3 regions of the Streptomyces sp. NPDC029674 genome follow, and region 3 is predicted to be linked to each of the others. Evidence: riboswitches for the same ligand, from Rfam matches in the RefSeq annotation. Region 3 holds a riboswitch; each other region holds the start of a gene.
What was found. A riboswitch is a leader RNA that binds a small molecule or an ion and turns the genes downstream of it on or off. The one in region 3 is predicted to bind thiamine pyrophosphate.
Positions count from the first base shown of each region.

Region 1: linked by a shared signal. The riboswitch ahead of thiC (phosphomethylpyrimidine synthase ThiC) and the one ahead of thiO (glycine oxidase ThiO) in region 3 are both predicted to bind thiamine pyrophosphate.
Region 2: linked by a shared signal. The riboswitch ahead of ACI2L3_RS25480 (thiamine ABC transporter substrate binding subunit) and the one ahead of thiO (glycine oxidase ThiO) in region 3 are both predicted to bind thiamine pyrophosphate.

Region 1 covers NZ_JBJDPY010000012.1:115,038-120,232, reverse strand. The annotation lists gene thiC (phosphomethylpyrimidine synthase ThiC) at 1-1,365, opposite strand, end outside; TPP riboswitch at 1,358-1,513, opposite strand; gene ACI2L3_RS27140 (YibE/F family protein) at 1,585-3,057, shown strand; gene ACI2L3_RS27135 (SsgA family sporulation/cell division regulator) at 3,240-3,677, opposite strand; gene ACI2L3_RS27130 (IclR family transcriptional regulator) at 3,781-4,494, opposite strand; gene ACI2L3_RS27125 (DUF5326 family protein) at 4,807-5,028, opposite strand.
Region 2 covers NZ_JBJDPY010000011.1:61,021-66,215, reverse strand. The annotation lists gene pyrH (UMP kinase) at 1-541, shown strand, start outside; gene frr (ribosome recycling factor) at 699-1,256, shown strand; gene ACI2L3_RS25490 (phosphatidate cytidylyltransferase) at 1,294-2,403, shown strand; gene rlmN (23S rRNA (adenine(2503)-C(2))-methyltransferase RlmN) at 2,496-3,602, shown strand; TPP riboswitch at 3,657-3,773, shown strand; gene ACI2L3_RS25480 (thiamine ABC transporter substrate binding subunit) at 3,874-4,959, shown strand; gene ACI2L3_RS25475 (ABC transporter permease) at 4,935-5,195, shown strand, end outside.
Region 3 covers NZ_JBJDPY010000007.1:310,888-316,082, forward strand. The annotation lists gene ACI2L3_RS19420 (Rv2175c family DNA-binding protein) at 1-231, opposite strand, end outside; gene ACI2L3_RS19425 (NAD(P)/FAD-dependent oxidoreductase) at 284-1,447, opposite strand; TPP riboswitch at 1,650-1,763, shown strand; gene thiO (glycine oxidase ThiO) at 1,761-2,990, shown strand; gene thiS (sulfur carrier protein ThiS) at 2,987-3,199, shown strand; gene ACI2L3_RS19440 (thiazole synthase) at 3,206-4,009, shown strand; gene pknB (Stk1 family PASTA domain-containing Ser/Thr kinase) at 4,322-5,195, shown strand, end outside.

The DNA of each region.
Region 1 (5,195 bases), on a different contig from region 3:
CCAGCCGATCATCGCGGCGCCGATGCCGGAGGTGATGTGGTCGTAGGCGGGCGCGATGTCAGTGGTCAGCGGGCCGAGCGTGTAGAACGGCGCCTCCTCGCAGATCTCCTGCTGAAGGTCGATGTTCTCCTTGATCTTGTGCATCGGGACGTGCCCGGGGCCCTCGATCATCGTCTGTACGTTGTGACGCTTGGCGATCGTGTTGAGTTCCCCGAGGGTCCGCAACTCGGCGAACTGCGCCTCGTCATTGGCGTCCGCGATCGAACCGGGCCGCAGGCCGTCGCCGAGCGAGTACGTCACGTCGTACGCCGCGAGGATCTCGCAGAGCTCCTCGAAGTGCTCGTAGAGGAAGCTCTCCTTGTGGTGCGCGAGGCACCAGGCGGCCATGATCGAACCGCCGCGCGAGACGATGCCGGTCTTGCGGCGTGCGGTGAGCGGAACGTACGGAAGCCGCACGCCGGCGTGCACCGTCATGTAGTCCACGCCCTGCTCGGCCTGCTCGATGACCGTGTCCTTGTAGATCTCCCAGGACAGCTCCTCGGCCTTGCCGTCGACCTTCTCCAGGGCCTGGTAGAGCGGCACGGTGCCGATCGGCACGGGGGAGTTGCGCAGGACCCACTCGCGGGTCGTGTGGATGTTGCGGCCGGTGGAGAGGTCCATGACCGTGTCGGCGCCCCACTGGGTCGCCCAGGTCATCTTGTCCACCTCCTCCTCGATGGAGGAAGTGACCGCGGAGTTGCCGATGTTGGCGTTCACCTTCACCAGGAACTTCTTGCCGATGATCATCGGCTCGATCTCCGGGTGGTTCACGTTGGCGGGGATCACCGCGCGGCCCGCGGCGACCTCTTCCCGCACGATCTCGGGATCCATGTTCTCGCGGATCCCGATGAACTCCATCTCGGGCGTGATCTCGCCGCGCCGGGCGTACGCGAGCTGCGTCACCGCCTGGCCCTGGCGGCCGCGGCGCGGCTGGCGGGGACGGCCGGGGAAGACCGCGTCGAGGTTCTTGAGCCCGCCGCGGGGCGAGGTGTGCTTGATGCCGTCGTCCTCGGGACGCGGCGGACGGCCCACGTACTCCTCGGTGTCGCCGCGGGCGATGATCCAGTTCTCCCGCAGCGGCGGCAGTCCGCGGCGGACGTCGGTCTCGGCCGACGGGTCGGTGTACGGGCCCGAAGTGTCGTACAGGGTGACGGCCTTGCCGTTGGTGAGGTGCACCTGGCGGACCGGCACGCGCAGGTCGGGGCGCGAACCCTCGACATACGCCTTGTGCCAGCCGATGGACTTCCCGGCCCCGTCAGCCGCGACTGCACTCTCAGAGTGCTCGTCGCTGCTGGAGGCAGGCGTGCGTGCGTCCGATGTGGTCATGAGACCTACTCCCTACGCCGGCATTACCCGGTAACAGGTTCGGCGGTCGACGCAGCGAATCCCGTACGTTTCGTGCACTCTTCGTGCCGTTTCGTACGGAGGTCAGCGCCCTCTCAGCCCGGTGCTCCGAGCTCCCGCGATTGCAAAGGTGGCTCCACGCTAGCGTCATGTCGGCCGCGCTGAACAGAGGGCCCCCGCCGTTCTTGCGATGATCGGTCAGTGACCACCACAGAACCGCCGCCCCCGCCGCCCCCACAGCCGCCCGCCTCCGGGCCGCCTCCGGAGGGGCATGGACATGGGTCAGGGCACGGGCCCGGAGACGGGTCCGGGCACGGAAATGGGTCCGGGCACGGACATGGGCATGGGCATTCCCACAGCCACGGTCCGGCCGCGCCCGTCTCCAAGCATCTGCGCAAGGTCATCGCCGCGGTCCTGATCCCCTTCGCCGCCGCGGTCGTCGTGGGGCTCATGGTGCTGTGGCCCGGCGGCACGCCCTCGCACGAGCGGACCGGCGTCGGTTTCGACCGACAGACCCAGTCCGCGAAGGTGACGAAGGTGCAGGAGCTGCCCTGCAAGGAGCTCAGCCCCTCCCAGCCGCCACCGACCGGCGACACCTCCACCCCCGAGGGCCAGTCCGCGCAGTCCCGCGCCACGGGAACCTGCAAGAAGGCGACGATCGAGGTGAGCAGCGGCAAGGACACGGGCCGTACCTTCACCGAGATCATCCAACCGGACTCGCCCCGCCAACTGCGCCAAGGCCAGGAGGTGGTGGTCGCCTACGAACCCAAGGCACCCGAAGGACTGCAGTACTCGGTCACCGATGTGAACCGCAAGATCCCCATGGCGCTGCTCGCCGGCATCTTCGCGCTCGCCGTCGTCGTGGTGGGACGGCTGCGCGGCGTGATGGCCCTGGTCGCGCTCGCCATCAGCTTCATGGTGCTCACGTTCTTCATCCTGCCCGCGATCCTTCAGGGCTCGAACCCGCTGGTCGTGGCGGTGATCGGGGCCAGCGCCATCATGCTGATCGCGCTCTACCTCTGCCACGGCCTCACGGCCCGCACCTCGGTCGCGGTACTCGGCACGCTCATCTCCCTCCTGCTGATCGGGCTGCTCGGCTCCCTCTTCATCGGCTGGGCCGCACTCACCGGCAACACGGACGACAACACCGGCCTCATTCATGGCCTGTATCCGTCCATCGACATGAGCGGCCTGCTCCTCGCGGGCGTCATCATCGGCTCGCTCGGCGTACTCGACGACGTCACGGTCACCCAGACCTCCGCGGTCTGGGAACTGCACCAGGCCAACCCGACGATGGGCTGGCGCGGCCTGTACCGCGCGGGCATCCGCATCGGCCGCGACCACATCGCCTCGGTCGTCAACACCCTCGTCCTCGCCTACGCGGGCGCCGCGCTGCCCCTGCTCCTGCTCTTCTCGATCGCTCAGTCCAGTGTGGGCACGGTGGCCAACAGCGAGTTGGTCGCCGAGGAAATCGTGCGCACCCTGATCGGCTCGATCGGCCTCGTCGCCTCCGTGCCGGTGACGACCGCCCTGGCCGCCCTGGTCGTCTCGGCCGACCGCACGTCGGGGCACGGCACGGGCTCCGTCGGCATCCCCGCCACCGCCGACGGGCGTGGAGGCGCGAGCGGGGCCCGGCCTTCCCGCGGGGGGAAGGGCCGCCGCCGCAAACGGTGACGGCGGGTGGGACGGCGGCAGGCGAGAGCACCGACGGGTGGGACGGCAGCGGGACAGGACGACGATGGGTGGGGGGCCGGCAGCGGTGCCGACGGGGGTGAACGGGACGGCCCGGGGCGCCCCCCTGACTGCCATGAAATGCACCAAAGTGCCGCCCGCTTCGGCCCGTTGACCGCGCTGGCTCAGCCCGCGTTCTGCTCCTCCCCGAGGATCCGGTCGAGCGCCTCGTCAAGATGCGCCTCGAAGTCGGCGAGAGCCCGCTCCTGCCCGAGCGGCACCAACTTGTCCGTACGGTCGAGGAAGGCGAGCAGCGGTGGAATGCCCACCCGGAAGAGCGCTCGGTCTCCGCCGACCTGAAGCCTGATCAGGGCCTCGTCGAGCAGGTCGGGACCGGTGGGCTCGACGCGCACGTCCCCGTCCCCGCAGGGCCTGCCCACCCCGTCGATCAGCAACTCACGCCCGAAGGCCCAGGTCACCGGCGTGTCCCCCGGCAGATGGAACGTCAGCCGCACGGCATAGGGATCACCGATCTCGTAGCGCAGCTCCACCGGGATGCGGAACGACAGCTCCTCGGAAACGAGGAAGCTCATCATGACCTCTGCCTGCACCGTCTCGCCCATCGCGGCCTACCCCGTCGCTTCTCCATCACCTGGCCAGGGACCAACTCCATGGCACCACTGGCATCTTGCTCAACGTGCACAGCGGATCACAAGGAGTGAGTTTTCAGATGCTGATAGAGAAGGCGAGTGTCCCTAGTAGCTTTCCAACCTCCCGTTGCAACTTCTGGGCTGCGGGCAGCAACCGATCCGCCTGGTTGGCGGGAACGGAAATGGCCATGGTCGCAGCGGTGTCACCCGCTGTAATCGGAATTGCCGCGCAGACCGTCCCCAGTGCGTACTCCTGACGCTCCACGACCGGCCGCATCCGCTCCATCGAGTCGAGCCGCCGTTTGAAGGCGCGGTCGTCCCGTACCGAGTAACGCGTGATCGATTGCACCGGGTAGCGGTCGAGGTGGTCCTGGCGTGCCTCTTCGTCGAGTTGGCCGAGGAGGCATTGGCCGATCGCGTGGGCGTGTCCCGTCTCCCGGAAGTCCGCCCACTCCTCCACAGCGGGGTTGCCCGGAGTGTCCGCGACGGCCAGGACTTCGATCTCGCCCTCCCGGTAGACGGCGAAGTACACCGGGACGCCGATGGTGTCGCGCCAATGCGCCAGGGACTCGTCGATTTTCCCGCGCCGGCTCTGCTGTGCTCCGCTGCTGCCCAGCCGCTCGGCGGCCTCGCCCAGTACGAACAGTCCCTTCTCTCGGCGCAGGTATCCCTCATGAGTCAGGGTGCGCAGCAGGTGGTACGCGGTGGGGAGCGCGAGGCCCGCCTCTCGCGCCAACTGCTTGGCGGGCGCGCCGTTCTGGTGCGATGCGGCGGCTTCCAGCAGTCGCATCGCCCGCTGCACGGAGCCGATGAGGGTCGGCCCGACGACTCCGGAGGCCGGTTCTGCGGGGTCTGCCGCGTCTGTTGAGGTCGCGTCGCCAACCGGTGAGGTGATGCGGTCTACCGCGGCCAAGGTCACTCCCTAAGCACGTGGGGGGTCCGCCCGTGCTCGGAGTAACGGAGTACCGAGGGAGGGGCGGTGCGCGTGCGCCCGTGCGCGGAGATCGATCCCCGCTTCGGATTCCGGACTCTAATCCTCGGCCATCGCCCTATGCCGCCCCACCGGGAAACTTCCCCCTGCCGGGGGAACCGGTGCCAAAAGTCACCAGTCGGTTCGCGACGAAGAGGAGCCGGATATGAACTTCCGTACGACGTAGATGAGTCCGCCGACCAGCGCTACGAATAGCAGCGCCTTGAAGAGCAGGGTGACCACGAATCCGACGACGGTCGCTATCACGCCGCCGAAGACGACGAGTGCGATGACCGGCACGGCCACCCACTTCACCCACCACGGCATTCCCGCAAAGATCTCCTTCGCTGCCATCGTTCTTACCTCTCTCCGCTCTGTCCGCGCTTCTGCGCTCTTCGCATCGGCGCGGGTCCTGAATCTCCGCAGGTTCCTGGCTTCTCGCATTCGATGCTAGGACGCCGAACGGCTCCGCGGGGGCCTCGGAGCCCTTGCCCTCCCCTGATCCGACCCTGAGGGAACCC
Region 2 (5,195 bases), on a different contig from region 3:
GCGCGGCATGGACCGGGCCCGCTCGGACTACATGGGCATGCTCGGAACCGTCATGAACTGTCTCGCGCTGCAGGACTTCCTGGAGAAGGAAGGCATCGACTGCCGCGTCCAGACCGCCATCACCATGGGGCAGGTCGCGGAGCCGTACATCCCGCTGCGGGCCGTGCGCCACCTGGAGAAGGGCCGTGTGGTCATCTTCGGCGCCGGCATGGGCATGCCGTACTTCTCCACCGACACCACCGCCGCGCAGCGCGCCCTGGAGATCGACGCCGAGGCGCTGCTCATGGGGAAGAACGGCGTGGACGGGGTCTACGACTCCGACCCGAAGACCAACCCCGACGCGGTGAAGTTCGACTCCCTCGGCTACGGCGAGGTCATCACGGCCGACCTCAAGGTCGCCGACATGACGGCGATCACGCTGTGCCGGGACAACAAGCTGCCCATCCTGGTCTTCGAGCTGCTCTCCGAGGGCAATATCGCCCGGGCCGTCAAGGGTGAGAAGATCGGCACACTCGTGGGCGACCAGGGAAACCGGGCCTGACCCGAACGACCTGGGCCAGTCTCAAGAGACGGACGCGAGACGTCACTTGAGAGGGATGGACAAAGCCCTGCCGGTCGGACACCGTGCAGGAAAGAGACGCGACGCAGCCGGCCGCCCCGTGCTAGCCGGGCCACTCAAAGACACGCAGGAGCAAGTGGTGATCGAAGAGACCCTCCTCGAGGCCGAGGAGAAGATGGAGAAGGCCGTCGTGGTCGCCAAGGAGGACTTCGCCGCGATCCGCACCGGCCGTGCGCACCCGGCGATGTTCAACAAGATCGTGGCTGACTACTACGGCGCGCTGACGCCGATCAACCAGCTGGCCTCGTTCTCGGTGCCCGAGCCGCGGATGGCCGTGGTGACCCCGTTCGACAAGACCGCGCTGCGCAACATCGAGCAGGCGATCCGGGACTCCGACCTCGGCGTCAACCCGAGCAACGACGGCAACATCATCCGGGTGACCTTCCCGGAGCTCACCCAGGACCGTCGCAAGGAGTTCATCAAGGTCGCCAAGACCAAGGCCGAGGACTCCAAGATCTCGATCCGGTCGATCCGTCGCAAGGCCAAGGAAGCCCTCGACAAGGCGATCAAGGACGGCGACATCGGCGAGGACGAGGGCCGTCGCGGCGAGAAGGAGCTCGACGACACCACCTCGAAGTACGTCGCCCAGGTGGACGAGCTGCTCAAGCACAAGGAAGCCGAGCTTCTCGAAGTCTGAGCCGAGGCTCCAGTCCGAGGAATCAGGGAACCGATCCGTGAACGACTCTTCCTGGGGGGCGCCGCCCAGAACCGGGTATTGGGGACCGCCCGACCAGGGGCCTGGTCAGGGGGCGACCCCGCCAGGTCCCGCGTACGATGCGCAGGACGCGCTGTTTCCGTCTGAGACGCAGCCCATGCCCATCGTGCCCGACGTACCCGTGAACGGCGGAGACCAGGACGACGACCGGGGGGCCACTCGGATGGGCGGCCCCCTGTTCCGTGACGAGCCTCCGCAGGAGCCCATGCCCAGCGCACCACAGCCGAAGCCCGCTCCGGCGGCACCGCAGAAGAAGAGCGCGGGCCGGGATCTGGGGGCGGCCATAGGGGTGGGCGTGGGCCTCGGTGCGGTGATCGTCGCGTCGCTGTTCGTCGTCAAGGCCGTCTTCATCGGCGTCATAGCGGTCGCCGTCGTGGTCGGCCTCTGGGAGCTCACTTCCCGTCTGGCGGAGCGCAAGGAGATCAAGGCGCCGCTCGTGCCGCTCGCGGTGGGCGGCGCGGCGATGGTCGTCGCCGGGTACGTGCGCGGGACCGAGGGCGCGTGGGTCGCGATGGCGCTCACCGCGCTCGCCGTCCTTGTCTGGCGGATGACCGAGCCGCCCGAGGGCTATCTGAAGGACGTCACGGCGGGGGTCTTCGCCGCCTTCTATGTGCCGTTCCTCGCGACGTTCGTGGCACTGATGCTCGCCGCGGACGACGGTCCGCAGCGGGTGCTCACCTTCCTGCTCCTGACGGTGGTCAGCGACACGGGTGCGTACGCGATCGGCTGGCGCTTCGGCAAGCACAAGCTGGCGCCGCGCATCAGCCCCGGCAAGACCCGCGAGGGCCTGCTCGGCGCGGTCACCTTCGCGATGGCCGCCGGCGCGCTGTGCATGCACTTCCTGATCGACGACGGCGAGTGGTGGCAGGGGCTCCTGATGGGCCTCGCGGTCGCGGCGAGCGCCACGCTGGGGGACCTCGGCGAGTCGATGATCAAGCGGGACCTCGGCATCAAGGACATGGGCACGCTGCTGCCGGGGCACGGCGGCATCATGGACCGGCTGGATTCCTTGCTGCCGACGGCGCCGGTGGTGTGGTTGCTGCTCGTGATCTTCGTCGGCTCTGGGTGATAGCAAGGCTGACCTGCGTAAACGTGCGTGAGGGGCTCGTTGTCCACAGGGCGGCGAGCCCCTTGTCGTATGTCTGCGACACTGGAAGGACCATGCCTGTACCCGGAGAACTCACCTTTGTCGCGCCCCGCGGTGCCAAGAAGCCCCCGCGGCATCTCGCCGACCTCACGCCCGCCGAGCGCAAGGAAGCCGTCGCCGCCATCGGCGAGAAGCCGTTCCGTGCCAAGCAGCTGTCGCAGCACTACTTCGCGCGGTACGCGCACGATCCGGCCGAGTGGACCGACATCCCCGCCGGTGCGCGCGACAAGCTCCGCGAGGCGCTGCTGCCCGATCTGATGTCCGTGGTGCGGCACATCAGCTGTGACGACGACACGACCCGCAAGACGCTGTGGCGGCTCTTCGACGGGACGCTCGTCGAGTCGGTCCTGATGCGGTACCCGGACCGGGTCACCATGTGCATCAGTTCGCAGGCCGGGTGCGGCATGAACTGCCCGTTCTGCGCCACCGGGCAGGCCGGTCTCGACCGGAACCTGTCGACGGGCGAGATCGTGCACCAGATCGTCGACGGCATGCGCGCGCTGCGGGACGGGGAGATCCCGGGTGGGCCCGCCCGGCTCTCCAACATCGTCTTCATGGGGATGGGCGAGCCGCTCGCCAACTACAACCGCGTGACCGGTGCCATCCGGCGCCTCACCGACCCGGAGCCGGACGGCCTCGGGCTCTCGCAGCGCGGGATCACCGTGTCGACGGTCGGGCTCGTCCCGGCGATCCACCGGTTCTCCGACGAGGGCTTCAAGTGCCGCCTCGCCATCTCGCTGCACGCGCCGGACGACGAGCTGCGCGACACCCTCGTCCCGGTCAACACGCGGTGGAAGGTGCGGGAGGTGCTGGACGCGGGCTGGGAGTACGCCGCGAAGTCGGGCCGTCGCCTCTCCATCGAGTACGCGCTGATCCGCGACATCAACGACCAGGCGTGGCGAGGCGACCGGCTCGGCCGGCTGCTCAAGGGCAAGCCGGTGCACGTCAATCTCATTCCGCTGAACCCGACACCGGGCTCGAAGTGGACGGCCTCGCGGCCCGAGGACGAGAAGGCGTTCGTGGAGGCCATCGCCGCCCATGGTGTGCCGGTCACGATTCGGGACACCCGGGGTCAGGAGATCGACGGGGCGTGCGGCCAGCTCGCCGCGGCCGAGAGGTAGGCGAGGCAGGCCGAGGGGTACTCTGGCGGGCGTACGCCTCGTACATACATCTGCATATTCCGACAGGGGAGCGCCACAGCGCTGAGAGTGCGGCACCTTGGACAGGTGGGCCGCAGACCCTCTGAACCTCGCCCAGGTCATTCTGGGTAGGAAGTTCGGGCATCACTCAAGCTGTAGCGCCCTGCCCGCGTGCCACCGGCCCCGTGCCGTCGGCCCGCGGGCGGGGCCGCGTCTTCTCCTGGTCACCCAGGAGGAAGTTCCAGTGAGCACCATCGGCACCACCAAGAAGGTCTCGTTCACCGCGCTCGCGGTGGGCGTCGGGCTCGTCGCGGTCTCCGCGTGCGGCGGCTCCGGCAGCGGTTCCGGCGCGTCCGACTCCAAGAGCGTGACGCTCGTCAGCCACGACTCCTTCAACGTCTCCAAGGACGTACTGAAGGACTTCGAGAAGCGGTCCGGCTACCGGGTCAAGGTCCTCAAGGACGGTGACGCGGGCGCCGCCGTGAACAAGGCGATCCTCTCCAAGGACAACCCGCAGGGCGACGTCTTCTTCGGCGTCGACAACACCCTCCTGTCGCGGGCGCTCGACCACGGGCTCTTCCAGTCGTACGAGGTCAAGGGCGCGGAGAAGATCAAGCCGGAGTTCCGGGCCGACCAGGGCAAGCACCGGGTCACGCCCGTCGACAGCGGCGACATCTGCGTGAACTACGACAAGAAGTACTTCGCCGACAAGAAGCTGGCGCCGCCGAAGTCCTTCGACGACCTGGCCAAGCCCGCGTACAAGAACCTGCTCGTCACCGAGAACGCCTCGACCTCCTCTCCCGGGCTCGGCTTCCTGCTCGGCACCGCCGCGAAGTACGGCGACGACGGCTGGGAGAGCTACTGGAAGAAGCTCAAGGCCAACGGCGTGAAGGTCGTCGACGGCTGGGAGCAGGCCTACAACGAGGAGTTCTCCGGGTCCGCCGGCGGCAAGAAGGCCAAGGGCGACCGGCCGCTCGTCGTCTCCTACGCCTCCTCGCCGCCCGTAGAGGTGCTCTACGGAGAGCCGCAGCCGAAGCAGGCGCCGACCGGCGTCGCGACCGGCACCTGCTTCCGCCAGGTCGAGTACGCGGGCCTGCTGAGCGGCGCGAAGAACGAGAAGGGCGGCAAGGCGCTCCTCGACTTCCTCGCGGGCAAGGAGTTCCAGGAGGACATGCCGCTGAACATGTTCGTGAACCCGGTGCGTGAGGGCACCAAGCTGCCGAAGCTGTTCACCGAGCACGGCGTGACGGTCGACGCGCCGCAGACCATGGACCCGAAGAAGATCGCCGACAACCGCGAGCCGTGGATCAAGTCGTGGACCTCGCTCGTACTGAAGTAACCGAAGCAGCCGACGGCACCAAGTCCCGCTTCCGCGCGGGAGCCGGTCGCGGGAGCGCGACGCGGCTCGGTCTCATGGCCGTGCCCGTCGCGTTCTTCGCGCTCTTCTTCGCCTATCCGGTCTCGGCGATCGTCGCGCGCGGGCTGCACGTCGACGGCGGCTGGCGGTTCGGGCGGATCACGGACGTGCTCGGGCAGTCCGACATCCGGCACGTGCTGTGGTTCACCACCTGGCAG
Region 3 (5,195 bases):
GTCCCTCAGGAGCGTCAGGGTGCCGGCGAGGCCCTTGACGACCTTGTCGTCGTCGATGAAGGCGGCGGGCACCTGGAGCGCCCGGTTCTCCCCACGGCGTACGGCGATCAGCTGGCCCTCCTTGACCAGCTGGCGCACACGGGTCACCTCGACGTCGAGCATTTCCGCGATGTCGGGGAGGTGCAGCCAGGCGGGGACAAGAGCGTCAGTCTTTGCGTCAATCTCGGTCACGTGGTCCAGCGTATCTCTGGCCGGTGACACGCACCGGACGGCGGCCGTCCGGCTACAGTGCCGCCTTCTTCAAAGGCACCGAAGGGTCTGCCACCTGCGCGGGGGCCAGACGGGTGGCCGACTCGATCAGTCTGCGGCCCTGGGCCAGGTCCCTGGGGCGGCCCACCGCGAGGATCGCCACGAGAGCGCCGTCCCGCAGCCAGCACACCGACCAGGCCACCCCCGTCGGGTCGCCGCGCCACACCAGCTCGTCCGCCGAGGCGTGGTGGCCCGCGTACTGCACGAAGCGGCCGAACTGCTCCGACCAGAAGTACGGCACGGGGTCGTACGCCGCCGGTGTCTCGCCGATGATGTTCGCCGCGACCGTGCGCGGGCCCTGCAAGGCGTTGTCCCAGTGGTGCACGAGAAGCCGCTCGCCGTACCTTCCCGAAGGGAAGGAGGAGCAGTCGCCGACCGCGTACACGTCAGGGGCCGAGGTGCGCAGACCGGCGTCGGCCACGACCTCCCGGTGGCCGCCCAGCTCGATGCCGGAGCCGGCCAGCCAGGCCGTCGCGGGCCGCGCCCCGATGCCGACGACGACGGCGCCGGCGGGCAGCCGGGTCCCGTCGGACAGGACGACCTCGCCCGGCTCGACACGCTCCACGCGCGCGTGGGTGCGCAGCACCGCTCCGGAGTCCGCGTACCAGCCCGCCATGGGCGCTGCGACCTCTTCCGGCAGCGCCCCGGCCAGCGGCCTCGACGCGGCCTCGACGACGGTGACGGAACAGCCCGCCTCGCGCGCGGCGGTCGCGAACTCCGCGCCGATCCAGCCCGCCCCGACGACCACGATGTCCCGCTGCGCGGCGAGGACCGGGCGCAGCCGCTCGGCGTCGTCCAGGGTGCGCAGCAGGTGGACGCCCGGGACGCCCTCGGTGCCGGGCAGCCGGATCGGTTCGGCGCCGGTCGCGAGGACCAGGACGTCGTACGGGAGGGGGGCCTCGGCGGTGTCCAGCTCGTGGTCGGCGGGGCGCACTCCGGTGACCTCGCGACCCAAGACCAGCTCGATGCCGAGCGCTTCGAAGTCGATGTCGAAGGCGGAGCCCTCCGCCTTGCCGAGCAGCACCGCCTTGGACAGCGGCGGCCTGTCGTACGGCTGGTGCGGCTCGGCCCCGATGAGGGTGACCGCGCCGGTGAAGCCCTGTTCGCGCAGGGCCACCGCGGTCTGCACCCCGGCCATTCCGGCTCCGACGATGACGACGTGCCGCTCGGCCTGCCGCTGTTTCCCGCTCTGCCTCTGCTGCTCGCTCACCCGATCACTCTAGGGCGGCGGCCCGGGGCGACTTCAGACGGATGCGGGGAGATCTCTGACACACCGTCACCGCCCATACCCGGACAGCTCCCCTACTGCCGCGCGGGGCGACGGGCTAGGGTGGCCGGTGCAGAGCACTCGCGGGAGCCCGGACGCACCGGGCTGAGAGGGAGGCTGGGACGGCCTCCGACCGTACGAACCTGATCCGGGTCATGCCGGCGAAGGGAGGGGCTGGACGCCCATGCATCCACGTACGCCACCAGCGCGTCCGAGTACGACACCACCATCCGCCACCTCTGACGTCCTCGTCGTCGGGGGCGGCGTCATCGGCCTGGTCACGGCCTGGCGGGCGGCCCAGCGCGGGCTCTCGGTCGCGGTCGTCGACCCGGAGCCGGGCGGCGGCGCCGCGCAGGTCGCCGCGGGCATGCTGGCCGCCGTCACCGAACTGCACTACGGCGAGCAGACCCTGCTCGGCCTCAACGTCGAATCCGCCCGCCGCTACCCCGCCTTCGCCGCCGAGCTGACCGAGGCGAGCGGGCAGGACCTCGGCTACCGCGCGTGCGGCACGCTCGCCGTCGCGCTCGACTCCGACGACCGCGCCCACCTGCGCGAACTGCACGCCCTGCAGCGCCGCTCGGGGCTCGAGTCCGAGTGGCTGAGCGGCCGCGAGTGCCGCCGCCTGGAGCCGATGCTCGCGCCGGGCGTACGCGGCGGGCTGCGGGTCGACGGCGACCACCAGGTCGACCCGCGGCGGCTCGCGGCGGCGCTCGTGGTCGCCTGCGAGCGGGCCGGTGTGACCTTCCACCGCGCGTGGGCCGAGCGCCTGTCCGTCGTACGCGACCGGGCGCGCGGCGTCGTCCTCGCGGACGGCACCGAGCTGGGCACGGACCGGACCGTGCTCGCGGGAGGCAGCCTCAGCGGGCGTCTCGGGGGCGTTCCGCAGGACGTCCTGCCGCCCGTGCGGCCCGTGAAGGGACAGGTCCTGCGGCTGACGGTGCCGAAGCCGTACGCGCCGTTCCTGAGCCGCACCGTGCGGGCCGTGGTGCGCGGCAGCCACGTCTACCTCGTGCCGCGCGAGAACGGCGAGCTCGTCGTCGGCGCGACCAGCGAGGAGCTCGGCTGGGACACCACGGTGACCGCGGGCGGCGTCTACGAACTGCTGCGGGACGCGCACGAACTCGTCCCCGGCATCACGGAGCTGCCGCTGACCGAGACCTGCGCCGGCCTGCGCCCCGGCTCGCCGGACAACGCGCCGCTGCTCGGCCCGACGCGGCTCGCCGGGCTCCACCTGGCCACCGGGCACCACCGCAACGGCGTCCTGCTGACGCCCCTCACCGGCGACGTCATGGCGCACGCCCTGACCACCGGCGAACTGCCGGACGTGGCGCGTCCGTTCACCCCGCGCCGCTTCACCGCCCCCTCCCCCGTACCCCCTCCCACCACGCCGCACTTCACGGAGCAGCACGCATGACCACGCCCTTCGCCGTATCCGTCAATGGGGAAGCACGCGACGTGGCCTCGGGCACCACGCTCGAAGCCGTCGTGGCCACCCTCTCCTCGGCGCACTCCGGAGTCGCCGCCGCCGTCAACGAAACCGTCGTCCCGCGCGCGCAGTGGCCCACCACGACGCTCGCCGAGGGCGACCGCGTCGAAATTCTCACCGCCGTCCAGGGAGGCTGAACCACCATGGCAGACGACCCCTTCGTCATCGGCGGGCTCACCCTCTCCTCGCGCCTGATCATGGGCACGGGAGGGGCGCCCAGCCTCGACGTCCTGGAGCGGTCCCTCGTCGCGTCCGGCACGGAGCTGACCACCGTCGCGATGCGCCGTCTCGACCCGGGCGTGCAGGGCTCCGTGCTCTCCGTCCTCGACCGCCTCGGGATCCGCGTGCTGCCCAACACGGCGGGATGTTTCACGGCGGGCGAGGCCGTCCTCACCGCCCGGCTCGCGCGCGAGGCGCTCGGCACGGAGCTGGTGAAGCTGGAGGTGATCGCCGACGAGCGCACCCTGCTGCCCGATCCGGTCGAGCTCCTGGACGCCGCCGAGACCCTGGTGGACGACGGTTTCACCGTGCTGCCCTACACGAACGACGACCCGGTGCTCGCGCGGAAGCTGGAGGACGTGGGGTGCGCGGCGATCATGCCGCTCGGCTCGCCCATCGGCTCCGGGCTCGGCATCCGCAACCCGCACAACTTCCAGCTGATCGTGGAGCACGCGCGCGTGCCGGTGATCCTCGACGCGGGCGCGGGCACGGCGTCCGACGCGGCGATCGCGATGGAGCTGGGCTGCGCGGGTGTGATGCTGGCCTCCGCGGTGACGCGGGCGCAGGAGCCGGTCCTGATGGCCGAGGCCATGCGGCACGGCGTCGAGGCGGGGCGGCTCGCGCACCGGGCCGGGCGGATTCCGCGGCGGCACTTCGCGGAGGCGTCGTCTCCTGCGGAGGGCATGGCGCGGCTGGATCCGGAGCGGCCGGCCTTCGGGGCGCCTTAGGGGGTGCGGGGCTCTGTCCGTTCGCGGCTTGCCGCCGGTGGGGGCTCGTCGCGCAGTTCCCCGCGCCCCTGACGGGGCGCCCCGCGCCGTCTCCTGCGGAGGGCATGGCCCGGCTCGATCCGGAGCGGGGCGCCTTAGGGGGTGCGGGGCTCTGTCCATTCGCGGCTCACCGCCGGTGGGGGCTTGTCGCGCAGTTCCTCGCGCCCCTTACGGGGCGCGGTCGCCCTGGCGCCTGTCACAGCTCGGCTGCAGTAGCGCCGTGAGCGTGCCCGCCCCGGCCGGGGTGTCGGTGGCTGCTCGTAGACTCCCTCCGTGGACACGACCCTTCAGGACCCGCTCGTCGGGCAGCTGCTCGACAGCCGTTACCGCATCGACGGGCGCATCGCGGTCGGCGGGATGGCCACGGTCTACCGGGCCGTGGACACCCGCCTCGACCGCGTGCTCGCGCTCAAGGTGATGCACCCGACGCTGGCGGCCGACGCCTCCTTCGTCGACCGCTTCATCCGCGAGGCCAAGTCGGTGGCCCGGCTCTCGCATCCGAACGTGGTCGGCGTCTTCGACCAGGGCACGGACGGGTCGTACGTCTACCTCGCGATGGAGTACATCGCGGGCTGCACCCTGCGCGACGTCCTGCGCGAGCGCGGCGCCCTGCAGCCGCGGGCCGCGCTCGACATCCTGGAGCCGGTCCTCGCCGCGCTCGGCGCCGCGCACCGCGCCGGGTTCGTGCACCGCGACATGAAGCCGGAGAACGTCCTCATAGGGGACGACGGCCGGGTGAAGGTCGCCGACTTCGGGCTCGTCCGCGCGGTGGACACGGTCACGAACACGACGGGCACCGTCCTCGGCACCGTCTCCTACCTCGCCCCCGAGCAGATCGAGCACGGCACGGCGGACACCCGCGTCGACGTGTACGCGTGCGGGGTCGTGCTCTACGAGATGCTGACCGGCGCCAAGCCGCACTCCGGGGACTCCCCCGCCCAGGTCCTCTACCAGCACCTCAACGAGGACGTGCCGCCCCCGTCGGCGGCCGTCCCCGGGCTTGCCTTCGCACTCGACGAGCTGGTCGCCTCCGCCACCGCACGCACCCCGGACATCCGTCCGTACGACGCGGTGGCGCTCCTCGCCCACCTCAGGGAGGCGCGGGCCGCCCTCACCGAGGAGCAGCTCGACGCGGTGCCGCCGCAGG